3 regions of the Mesorhizobium sp. M7A.F.Ca.MR.148.00.0.0 genome follow, and region 3 is predicted to be linked to each of the others. Evidence: riboswitches for the same ligand, from Rfam matches in the RefSeq annotation. Region 3 holds a riboswitch; each other region holds the start of a gene.
The links. A riboswitch is a leader RNA that binds a small molecule or an ion and turns the genes downstream of it on or off. The one in region 3 is predicted to bind thiamine pyrophosphate.
Positions count from the first base shown of each region.

Region 1: linked by a shared signal. The riboswitch ahead of thiC (phosphomethylpyrimidine synthase ThiC) and the one ahead of EOB49_RS22295 (YkoF family thiamine/hydroxymethylpyrimidine-binding protein) in region 3 are both predicted to bind thiamine pyrophosphate.
Region 2: linked by a shared signal. The riboswitch ahead of thiB (thiamine ABC transporter substrate binding subunit) and the one ahead of EOB49_RS22295 (YkoF family thiamine/hydroxymethylpyrimidine-binding protein) in region 3 are both predicted to bind thiamine pyrophosphate.

Region 1 covers NZ_RZTB01000015.1:26,933-30,622, reverse strand. The annotation lists gene thiO (glycine oxidase ThiO) at 1-65, opposite strand, end outside; gene thiC (phosphomethylpyrimidine synthase ThiC) at 62-1,897, opposite strand; TPP riboswitch at 2,001-2,117, opposite strand; gene EOB49_RS08320 (hypothetical protein) at 2,239-2,466, opposite strand; gene EOB49_RS08315 (hypothetical protein) at 3,129-3,428, opposite strand.
Region 2 covers NZ_RZTB01000014.1:46,358-50,047, forward strand. The annotation lists gene EOB49_RS08020 (ABC-F family ATP-binding cassette domain-containing protein) at 1-866, opposite strand, end outside; gene EOB49_RS08025 (thiamine diphosphokinase) at 868-1,512, opposite strand; TPP riboswitch at 1,600-1,714, shown strand; gene thiB (thiamine ABC transporter substrate binding subunit) at 1,758-2,756, shown strand; gene thiP (thiamine/thiamine pyrophosphate ABC transporter permease) at 3,008-3,690, shown strand, end outside.
Region 3 covers NZ_RZTB01000070.1:9,954-13,643, reverse strand. The annotation lists gene msrA (peptide-methionine (S)-S-oxide reductase MsrA) at 1-297, shown strand, start outside; gene EOB49_RS22305 (formyltransferase family protein) at 679-1,710, shown strand; gene EOB49_RS22300 (hypothetical protein) at 1,750-2,070, opposite strand; TPP riboswitch at 2,266-2,379, shown strand; gene EOB49_RS22295 (YkoF family thiamine/hydroxymethylpyrimidine-binding protein) at 2,370-2,978, shown strand; gene EOB49_RS22290 (ABC transporter permease) at 3,082-3,690, shown strand, end outside.

The DNA of each region.
Region 1 (3,690 bases), on a different contig from region 3:
CGGGCGGCGAGTTCGAAAGCGACGGTGAGGCCGGCAACGCCGGCCCCTTTGACGAGCACCCTCATGATGGTTTGGGAGCCTCTGGCACGACCGGTACGCCAGTCTCGTCAGCTGGCATGTAGAGATCGCCGCCCTCGCGGTATTTCGCCGCCATTGCCGCCATGCCCTCCTTCTGGGCCTCGGCACGGATGTCGTGGGAAATGCGCATGGAGCAGAATTTCGGCCCGCACATCGAACAGAAATGTGCCAGCTTGTGCGCCTCCTTGGGCAAGGTCTGGTCGTGGAAGGAGCGCGCGGTTTCGGGGTCGAGCGACAGGTTGAACTGGTCTTCCCAGCGGAACTCGAAGCGAGCGCGGGAAAGGGCATCATCCCTGAGTTTAGCAGCCGGATGACCCTTCGCCAGGTCGGCGGCATGGGCGGCTATCTTGTAGGTGATCACGCCAATCTTGACATCGTTGCGATCGGGAAGGCCGAGATGTTCCTTCGGCGTGACGTAGCAGAGCATGGCGGTGCCGAACCAGCCGATCATCGCCGCCCCAATGCCTGAGGTGATATGGTCGTAACCCGGCGCGATGTCGGTCGTCAGCGGTCCAAGCGTATAGAACGGTGCCTCGCCGCAGACAGCGAGCTGCTTGTCCATGTTCTCCTTGATCTTATGCATAGGCACGTGACCGGGGCCTTCGATCATCACCTGGCAATCCTTGGCCCAGGCGATTTTCGTCAGCTCGCCCAGCGTTTCCAGCTCGGCGAATTGCGCCGCGTCATTGGCGTCGGCGATCGAGCCGGGACGAAGGCCGTCGCCGAGCGAGAAGGAGACATCATAGGCGCGGCAGATGTCGCATATCTCCGCGAAATGCTCGTAGAGGAAGCTCTCCCGGTGATGGTGCAGGCACCATTTGGCCATGATCGAGCCGCCGCGCGAGACGATGCCCGTGACCCGGTCGACGGTCAGCGGTATGTAGTGCAGCCGCACGCCGGCGTGGATGGTGAAATAGTCGACGCCTTGCTCGGCCTGCTCGATCAGCGTGTCGCGGTAGACCTCCCAGTTCAGATCCTCGGCGATGCCGTTGACCTTTTCCAGCGCCTGATAGAGCGGCACCGTACCGATCGGCATCGGCGCATTGCGCACGATCCAGTCGCGGATGTTATGGATGTTGCGGCCGGTCGACAGGTCCATCACCGTGTCCGCGCCCCAGCGGATCGCCCAGACCATTTTTTCGACCTCTTCGGCCATCGATGATGTGACAGCCGAGTTGCCGATGTTGGCGTTGATCTTGACCAGAAAATTGCGACCGATGATCATCGGCTCGCTCTCGGGATGATTGATGTTGGCGGGAATGATTGCGCGTCCGCGCGCCACCTCGTCGCGCACGAATTCGGGTGTGACGAAATCTGGGATCGCCGCGCCGAAGGCTTCGCCGCCGCGTTGCAGCTTGCCGCGCATCACCTCGCGGCCGAGATTCTCGCGGATGGCTACGAACTCCATTTCTGGCGTGATGATGCCGGCGCGCGCATAGGCAAGTTGGGTCACCGCCTTGCCCTGCTTGGCCTTGAGCGGCCGATTGCGTATCGGAAATTCCGGTGTCAGGCGCTCGCCGGTGGCGAATCCATTGTCTTCCGGCCGGACGTGGCGGCCGTCATAGGCTTCGACATCGCAACGCGCCGTGACCCATTCGTGGCGAAGCCGGGCAAGGCCTTTTTCGATGCTGGTTTCGACCGATGGATCGGTGTAGGGGCCGGACGGATCGTAGACGGTGACGGGCGGTTCGCCGGCCGTCGGATGGACGGAAATCTCGCGCATCGGCACCCTGATCTGCGGGTAGAGGACGCCGGGCTTGTGGATTTTCCGCGAGGCGGGCAGTGGTCCCGTCGACACGGCGGGGGTGAGGGCATTCATCGTGAGGCTCCTTTGCTCATGCATTGGAGACCCAGTTCTGTGCCGGAAGGATGAAAAGACGCTTCTGTAGACCTGCTGCAGCAGGACCTCGGGCGTAAACTCCCGCAAAGCGCTTGCACCGTCCCTACGCCAGTATGAACTGGATCAGGTTCAACGGGTCACTGCGCCGCGAAAGCCAGCAGTATCTCAGCCCCTTACCGGGACTCCCCTGGTGAATGCCTCAAGTTGAATGGGCCGGTGCTGCTTTGTCAAGCGCCTTCGGGCGCCTTCGGGCGCCTTCGGCCGGTGGCGACGTCCGGCGGCCGGCCGAGCGGAGAGCTCGCGCATGCATCGGGGACAAGTCACGCCCCGTAGACCAGGGCTGGAATGGCCAAAGTCTCATTCGCTTCGTGAAGGATGGAAAAACTGTATCGGCCATGTGCGTCGAGATCGACCGAGTAGCTCAGGCGGTCACGGATGTGGTTATCCTGGTCGAAGGCGACGATTTGCGGCTTCAGCGAGGTGATTTGCACCACGTCCAGGTAGATGGAGTTGCAGATATGATCTGGTCGTCGGGCTGGCAGGTGCAAGCGGCCGCTCTATTCAGGATGCGGCATCGGCGGCGTTCCCGATACCAATGATATCTTGCGGGCAACTTATGCAATCACCGGCTTCGTAAAACCCGACGGCGGCGGCCGTGTCCTGGCGCTGAGGATGTGCCGCTGTTCCAGCAGAGAAATCGCGTGGGCGCGGAGTTTTCGCTCTGCGAGGAAGAGTTGACGCAATCGTTTAGCTTGCTTGCAGTTCGTAGAGACCCGCCTTTGAAAGCAACTAAGCTATTGCATTGATATGTTGGTGCGCGATCGATCGCTACATAGCCGGCCGCCATTATCCGAGTATTGATCCGCCGGTGTTCGTGTTGCCGTATATGGCAATCCCTGCGAGATCGTCGCGGCCGGATCGGCCGCACCCTCTAGTCATAAAAGGGGAAGCGACCGAGAATTCCGCTGCCGAAAACTTCTCTGGCTTGGCTATGCATGCGGTAGATGAGATCGCCGCCTACCGCGACCTGGTCGAGGAAGGCATCGACGCCCAGTTCGGACAGCCTGGTTATCGCAATGCGTTAGCGGCTCAGACTTGCGGTCTCGAGAGCGGCCTTTGGGGGTCACCTCTTTTTTGTTTCAGAGGTTGGAAGACGGCTGCTCGTTACCCAATAGAAATGGCGACTACGGAACGCGATCGATCGCGGCCATCAGGAAACACCTGTCTTCGGCTCAACCTCGACATGGCGTCCGATCGACCGCAGATATACAGCTATCTCGTCCATGAGATGATCGCGTTCGCCGTAGATCTCAGCAATCCTGCGCAGCTGTGGCTCGACGGACCTCCGTTGCGCCGGCGTCAAATCAGCATCGCCAAAGACATATCCCAAGTTGCCAATCGCGCAAATGTTGCAGCCGGCCTCCACAACTGCTTGCACGAATGCCGGAATGTCTTTTTCTTGCATAGTCTTCATGTCGAACTCTCGTGAATGGCGTGCTTGCGCGCCCATGCTGCCTTTTCAGCGTGTCCTCTGGGCGGCGCAAGCCTTGAGCGTAATTGTGCCGGGCAACCTCGACTATCCCGTCTGCCACGCTCTTTAGAGTCGGTGGGGTCTGGTGATTGCAGGCTGGGCCACTCAAAAGCCTGCAAGAAGAAAGTCATGGCGACCATTGCTCAAGATCGCGAGGGTGCGTGCAAGACCTTCCGTTGGCAGTCATGCACGCTCACCCAGCAACTGGGTATTGAGCAACTGGGTCTCACGTCGCGGGTCT
Region 2 (3,690 bases), on a different contig from region 3:
TCGATGTTCTTCGCCTCGATCACCAGCTTGCCGGACTCGGCGGCGTCGCTCGCCACCATGGTCGCCGACCCTTCGGCACCCCGATGGCCGCGAAAACGCTGGCGCATGGTCTGCAACTCGCCGAGCCGGCGCATGTTTCGCTTGCGCCTCGCCGTCACGCCGTAGCGCAGCCAATGCTCTTCGCGAACGATCTGGCGGCCGAGTTTATGCTGCTCGCGCTCTTCTTCCTCCAGGACCAGGTCGCGCCATTCCTCGAAATGGCCAAAGCCCTTGTCCAGCCTGCGGGTCTGGCCGCGATCGAGCCAGATGGTGGCGCGCGACACACGTTCGAGAAAGCGGCGGTCGTGCGAGATGACGATCAGTGCCGAGGAGGTGCGGATGAGTTCTTCTTCCAGCCATTCGATGACCGAGAGGTCGAGATGGTTGGTCGGCTCATCGAGCAGCAGGATGTCTGGCTCCGGCGCCATGACGCGGGCAAGGGCAGCACGCCTCGCCTCGCCGCCCGACAGATCGTTCGGACGTTCCTCACCCGACAGTCCGAGATGCTCCATCAGATAGCTGGCGCGGTAGGGATCGTCGGCAGGGCCAAGCCCGGCCTCGACATAGGCGCGGACAGTGGCAAAGCCCTCCATGTCGGGCATCTGCGGCAAATAGCGGACAGTTGCCGAAGGCTGGCGGAACACCTCACCGTCCTGCGGCTCGATCAGGCCGGCGGCGATCTTCAGCAGGGTCGACTTGCCCGACCCGTTGCGGCCGACCAGTGCGATCTTGTCGCCGGCCGAAGCCGTCAAGGCGGCGCCATCGAGCAGCGGCGTGCCGCCGAAGGTCAGTTTTATCCCGTCGAGGTTGAGAAGGGGCGGGGCCATGTCAGCTTTCAGGTAAGGGATAGGGATGAGCGAGCAGCATCGCGCGGCCATGGCCGAGCGCGATTTCGAGGCGGCCCTTGACCTCGTTGGAAATGGTCAGCGACGAACCGAAGGCCACCTTGACGTGGTTCAGCGGCCATTTGGCGCCGGTGACGGTCAACCCGGCAAGCTCGGAAAAGCCGAGCACCGAAAACAGCGTGCCGTCGGCATAGTCGAAGCCGGCCATTCCGCGCAGCAGGGGAATGCCTTCCTGGGCGCCGCTGGTCAGGAGCACATCGGTCCCTGCTTCGGCCAGGCGCAAGGCAAGCGCCAGATGCAGGAAAGCGTGGTCGGCGCGCTTGCCGCCGAAAGCACCGGCGAGCACCAGCCGGGTCGCGCCGCGCTCGAGTGCTGCGGCGATGGCCAGTTCGCCATCGGTCTGATCCTTTTCCGCCGGGAAGGTCCGGCGCGGCACGGAAGCGAGATCGTCCGGCAGGTTCGCCGGCACGGAATCGAAATCACCCACCCACAGCTCCGGCACGAGGCCCAGCAACTGCGCATGGCCTATGCCGGCGTCGGCGGCGATGACGCGGGAGCCTTCGGCCTGGCGGTCGAGCCGTGGCGTGCGGATGAGATCGCCGCCAAGCAGGATGGTGAATGTGCTCATATCGTGTGGCCCTTACCAGCCCGGCACGGGAAACGGAAGGCGGCAAACTCCCACTTGCGTGGCGGATCGGCCCGGCCTATGTGTCGAAACGCTCTAACGGGGTGCCGGACGCGATCTTCGCGGACCGGCTGAGAGGCAGTCTCGCCAACCCGCTGAACCTGATCCGGTTTGTACCGGCGGAGGGATTAGACGTTTCGGACAGTCCGACGCCTCAATTCCTTTCAATTCGAACGAAGGAGGCGCCGATGCGCACGCTTTTATACGCTCTTGTTTCAGCAACGGTCGTGGCCTTGTCCGGACCGGCCTTGGCCAAGGACAAGCTCACCGTCTACACCTATGAGAGTTTTACCGCCGACTGGGGTCCGGGTCCCGTGGTGAAGAAGGCGTTCGAGGCCGAATGCGGCTGCGATGTCGAGTTCGTCTCGGTCGCCGACGGCGTCGCGCTGCTCAACCGCGTCAGATTGGAAGGCGCATCGACGAAGGCCGATATCGTGCTTGGCCTCGACACCAATCTCACCGCCGATGCCAAGGCGTCAGGCTTGTTCGCGCCGCATGGCGGCGTAACTGATGTCAACGTGCCGGGTGGCTGGAGCGACGATACTTTTGTCCCCTTTGATTACGGCTATTTCGCTGTCGTTTACGACACCGAGAAGCTGACGAACCCGCCGAAAAGCCTGAAAGAGCTGGTCGAGGGCGGTGCCGACGACAAGATCGTCATCCAGGACCCGCGCACCTCGACGCCGGGTCTCGGCCTGCTTCTGTGGGTCAAGTCGGTTTATGGCGACAAGGCGCCGGAGGCCTGGGCCAAGCTCAAGCCGAAGGTGCTGACCGTGACGCCGGGCTGGAGCGAGGCCTATGGGCTGTTCACCAAGGGCGAGGCGCCGATGGTGCTGTCCTACACGACGTCGCCGGCCTATCACATGATCGCCGAGAACACCGGGCGCTACCAGGCGGCCTCCTTCGAGGAGGGCGAGTATCTGCAGATCGAGGTGGCGGGTATCACCACGACGGGAGCCAAGAATCCGCTGGCGGCCAAGTTTATGGCCTTCATGACCGGGCCTAAGTTCCAGGATGCCATTCCCGAGACCAACTGGATGTTCCCGGCCGGCAAGACCGACAAGCCGCTCAATCCGGCCTTTGATAAACTGGTCAAGCCGACCAAGACCTTGCTGTTCAGCCCGCAAGAGGTCGCTGCCAATCGCAAGGCCTGGGTCGATGAATGGCTTGCGGTGATGAGCAAGTAGGGCGCGAGCCGCGTCGCATGTTTGCGCCAAGCCGCCCCCCTCTGGCCTGCCGGCCATCTCCCCCTCAGGGGGGGATATCGGCAGCTTTATCGCCTCTCTTAGTCCTGCCACTCTTGAGAATAGCGAAGGCGGCTGAGTGCGCAATCTCCCCCCTTGAGGGGGAGATGTCCGGTAGGACAGAGGGGGGTGGGCTCGGCCTTCGCCAGATATTCCCCTCGATCAATACCCGTCGCAGGGTTGGATAGCGCGAGATGCGTACGCGCCATCCAGCCGATCCCCGCGTCAGCGCCGGCATTGTCGCGCTTGCCGCGATCGCGCTGCTGATCGGCGGCGCGTTTGCCGGCCTGCTTTTCGAGGGCGCCCATGATTTCTCGGGCGCCTGGGCAGCCTTCGATCCCTATCTGCTTCGCGTCATTCGCTTCACGCTCTGGCAAGCGGCGCTCTCGACGCTGCTTTCGGCCATCCCGGCGCTGTTCGTGGCGCGGGCTCTGTCGCGACATCCACGTTTCTTCGGCCGCGCCTTCATCCTGCAGATCTTCGCCGTGCCGTTGGCGCTGCCGGCTATTGTCGCAGCGCTCGGCATTCTGGCGCTTTATGGCCGTGCCGGCTATTTCGCCGGCGTGCTTGCCCTGATCGGCGGCGGAAGCTGGCCGGGTATCTATGGCCTGTCCGGCATCCTCGTCGCCCATGTCTTCTTCAACCTGCCGCTGGCGACGCGGCTGTTCCTCGAGGCGCTGCAGACCATACCGGCCGACCAATGGCGGTTGGCGAGCCAACTCGGCATGGCGGCGCGGCCGGCGTTCCGGCTGATCGAATGGCCAACGCTGCGCGCCGCACTGCCCGGCGTCGCCGGGCTTGTGTTCATGCTCTGCATCACATCCTTCACGATCGTGCTGACGCTCGGCGGCGGGCCGGCCGCGACGACGCTGGAGGT
Region 3 (3,690 bases):
CAGATCCACGATCCGACGACCCGCAACCGCCAGGGCAACGATGTCGGGACGAGTTATCGCTCGGCGATCTATTACACCAGCGACGAACAGAAGCGCGTCGCCGAGGACACCATCGCCGATGTCGATGCCTCGGGCCTGTGGCCGGGCAGGGTCGTCACCGAGGTCGCACCCGTTGGTCCGTTCTGGGAAGCCGAGCCCGAGCATCAGGATTATCTGGAGAAATATCCCAACGGATACACCTGCCACTTCGTCAGGCCAGGCTGGAAGCTGCCGGTTCGCGAGACGGCGGTTTCGTAGATTCGCAACTGCGATTTGCCCTGCATTGCTGCTCGACGGTGTCGTCGAGCAGGTCATCGCATCCAAACCCCTTTCAGTCAGCGCACCGTGTCGCGTCGGCCATTGAGCTTTCACAACGTCCGAGCGCTCTTCGAACGCCTTCGTCAACGGCGAATGCGGATGCGGTAGGCAAACACGGTCAGGTGGTTGACAGCCTGCCGTATCGCGGTCCAATTGCGCAGGAAGAGTTGATTTCGGGAGACGGGCCGTGAAGAAAATCTACGAAAAGCCAGTGTTTGTAAAACGCGAGCGTCTTTCGGTTGTCACTGCCTTGGCATCGCCTTCCACTCAGCCGACCTGACAAGCTCGCCCTGATCTGTCGGCCCGTTTGAGCCGCCGAAGATGAGGCCGATCGAATCGACCGATCACTCGGAGCCGATCACAGCCGTTTTTGTCCTCGATATCTCTAACCATACGGGGCCTCTGCTCGCCGGCTGGCTAGAGGCTGGAAATGCAATTGGCGCGATCATCGTGCCTGGGTTCCGGCGTCGTCCCACCGGTTTCAGCATCGGCAATTTCCGACGAAGGCTTCAACGCAAGCTGCTGCTCAGGCGGTTTGTCGGTAACACGCCTGTCAAGTTGATCGAATTTGGCCGCCCTTACGATTGGAATGCGCTTGGTCGCCAATTGTCTGACCTCCGCGCCGATGTGCTGGTCTGCTACACTTTGCCTGTCTTGATCCCTCAAGAGGTTCTTGGCCATTTTTCCAAAGGCGGGGTCAACCTCCACCCGGCGCTGCTCCCCGACTATCGAGGGCCACATCCGACCCAGCGCTTGGCCGTGGACGGCCGGTGTGCGGCTCATGGCGGCGTCACGCTCCACAAGATGTCCGCCGGTTTTGACGAGGGTGACATTCTCGGGCAGGTGCCGTTTTCCGAAGCTGACTGGACCTCGAGAGAAGCCTTGGTCGACAGCACGGCAACCGCTATGCGGATTCTGGTGAGCGAGGCGGTGCCGGCCTACTGCCGGGGGCTGTTGTCAGGAATGCCGCAGCCGAAAGGCGACTTCGTCTGGGCACGGCTTCAGCCCAGCCACCTGATAATCTCGCCGGCCATGTCGGTCGAGCATGTTGTACGGCTATGGCATGTGCTCGGCCTTCTGCCAGGCATCTATCTTGAAATCGGAACGCGCAAAGTCAGGCTGGGATTCCAGATCAGAAGGCTGGGGCCTTGCACAGGAAAGGCTCCGGTCAGGCGGTGGGGAACAGTGGAATTCGATCTCGCCAACGGTCGGGTCCTGTATTTTACTTACGGTAGAGTGCTCAAACGGCTGCTCAATTCAAAACACCTGTTTTTGCGCCCGCCCGCCGGAAAACCCGCTCCACAAATCCGGCTGTTCGGCAAAACGAGTGCTGCGGACCAGAGAAATGGATGAAGCCGCTGGGCGATGCCCAGCGTCTTCATCCGTGTACGGTTACTTGCCACAATTATTATCGTTTACCGTTGCCGCCGTCGCGTTACCATCGGCGTCCGTCTGCGCGCCTTGCGGGTTGGTCGGGCAATTCTGATCCGCGTTCGAATTCATGTCCCCTACCGTGCCAGTCGTGCTGTTGGTCGTGCCCGGGTCGACAGTGTCCGGCTCGACCGTATTCGGTGAAGCCGGCGTGTTCGGCTCAACCGTCACCGATTTGCCGCTGCCGCTTCCATCTGCGTTGTTGCTGCCGGCGCTTTGCGCCATGGCTGACGTGGCCAGACCAATGGTGAGAACCGAAGCTGCGAGGATTTTCATGAACATGGTTTGTCTCCATTTCTGTGAAGTCGTCGCTTGTTTTCTACGAAAGTGATCGCGTTGCGACTGTGGGGACAACCGGTCGCGGCGGCGAAGGTTCCCGACAAAATTCCGCTCAGGCGCACCGTGACTGGCGCAATGCTTTTGGCGCAGTGCTCTGAAAAAACGGCTTTCCCTTGAACTCGAATGATGCTTTAAGGCGCACATCCACAGGGGTGCTCCGTACGGTCGGGGCTGAGACGGGGGCGGCAAGCCCACAGACCCTAGAAGCTGATCTGGGTAATACCAGCGGAGCGAGGCGGGCGATGTTTTCAGGCGCACAGATTTCCCTATACCCCATGACCGACGATTTCGTCGGTGTCATTCTTGGCGCGCTCGGTGCGCTCGATCCCTGGCGCGACAAGCTCAGGATCGAGACCGACGACATCTCGACCTTGCTGGTCGGGCCGCCCGAAGTGTTGTTTCCCGCCATGCGCGACCTCTTCGTGGCGGCGGCACGCAGCGGCAAACATTGCGTGTTGTCGGCCACCATCTCGCGCGGGTGCCCTGGCGAGCCGGATGATCCGATCTGCCGCTCCGATGCACTTGGCGGGCCTGTCGGGCCACTCGGCCCGCGCAAGGATGCGGCCATCGCGGCGGTGCGCAATGCTGCTGCCACCGGCCAGCCGGCGGCGGCGCAGTTCTCGCTCTATGTGATGGGCACCGACGACCACATGGACGAGATCTACGGCTGCATCGATTTTCTTAAGCAGTCCGGCGTCTATGAGCGTTCCAAGCATTTCTGCACGAAACTGCGCGGTGATGCCGGTGCGATCTTTTCGGCGCTGGACGAGGCCTTCTGCCGCTTCGGACCAGGCGCCGGCCACGTAACCCTCGACGTCACGGTCTCGGCCAACAGCCCGTCGGCTGTCTGAACCAGCCGCGCTTTCGCGCTGCCGTCAAAGGTTGTCTCCCGTGGCCACATCATCAGTCGCTTCGCGCCCGATCGCGAGCCTTCTTGTCAAGGCAATACCGGCCATGATCTCGGTCGGTTTGCTCCTGCTGGCGTGGGAGCTTTATGCCACCTATTCCGGCATCAGGCCGACGACACTGCCGGCGCCGTCGCGCGTTTTCGAACAAGCGCTGCTCAATCGCCAGGCGCTGGCCGACAACGCCATTCCGACCATCGGCGCCACGCTGCTCGGCTTTGCCTGTTCGCTCAGCGCTGCCTTCGTGCTGTCGATGCTGGTCGACTTCTTCCAGCCGCTGCGGCGTGCGCTGTTTCCTGTCTTAATCGTCAGCCAGACCTTGCCGCTGGTGGCGATCGCGCCGCTGGTGGTGCTCTGGTTCGGCTTCGGGCTGGCGCCCAAGATCATGCTGGTGGCGCTGGTTACCTTCTTTCCGATGCTGGTTGCATTGGTCGAGGGTTATGAGTCGACCGAGGCCGAGATCGGGCAAATGCTGCGCGCAATGGGGGCAGGGCGCTGGCGCATCTTCGTGCTGGCACGGCTGCCTTCGGCGCTGCCCTATTTCTTCGCTGGCTTGAGGATCTCCATCACCTACGCCGTGGTCGGCGCGATCTTCGCCGAATATGCGGGGGCCGCGAAGGGGCTGGGCATCTACATGCTCAACGCCAAGAACAATTTC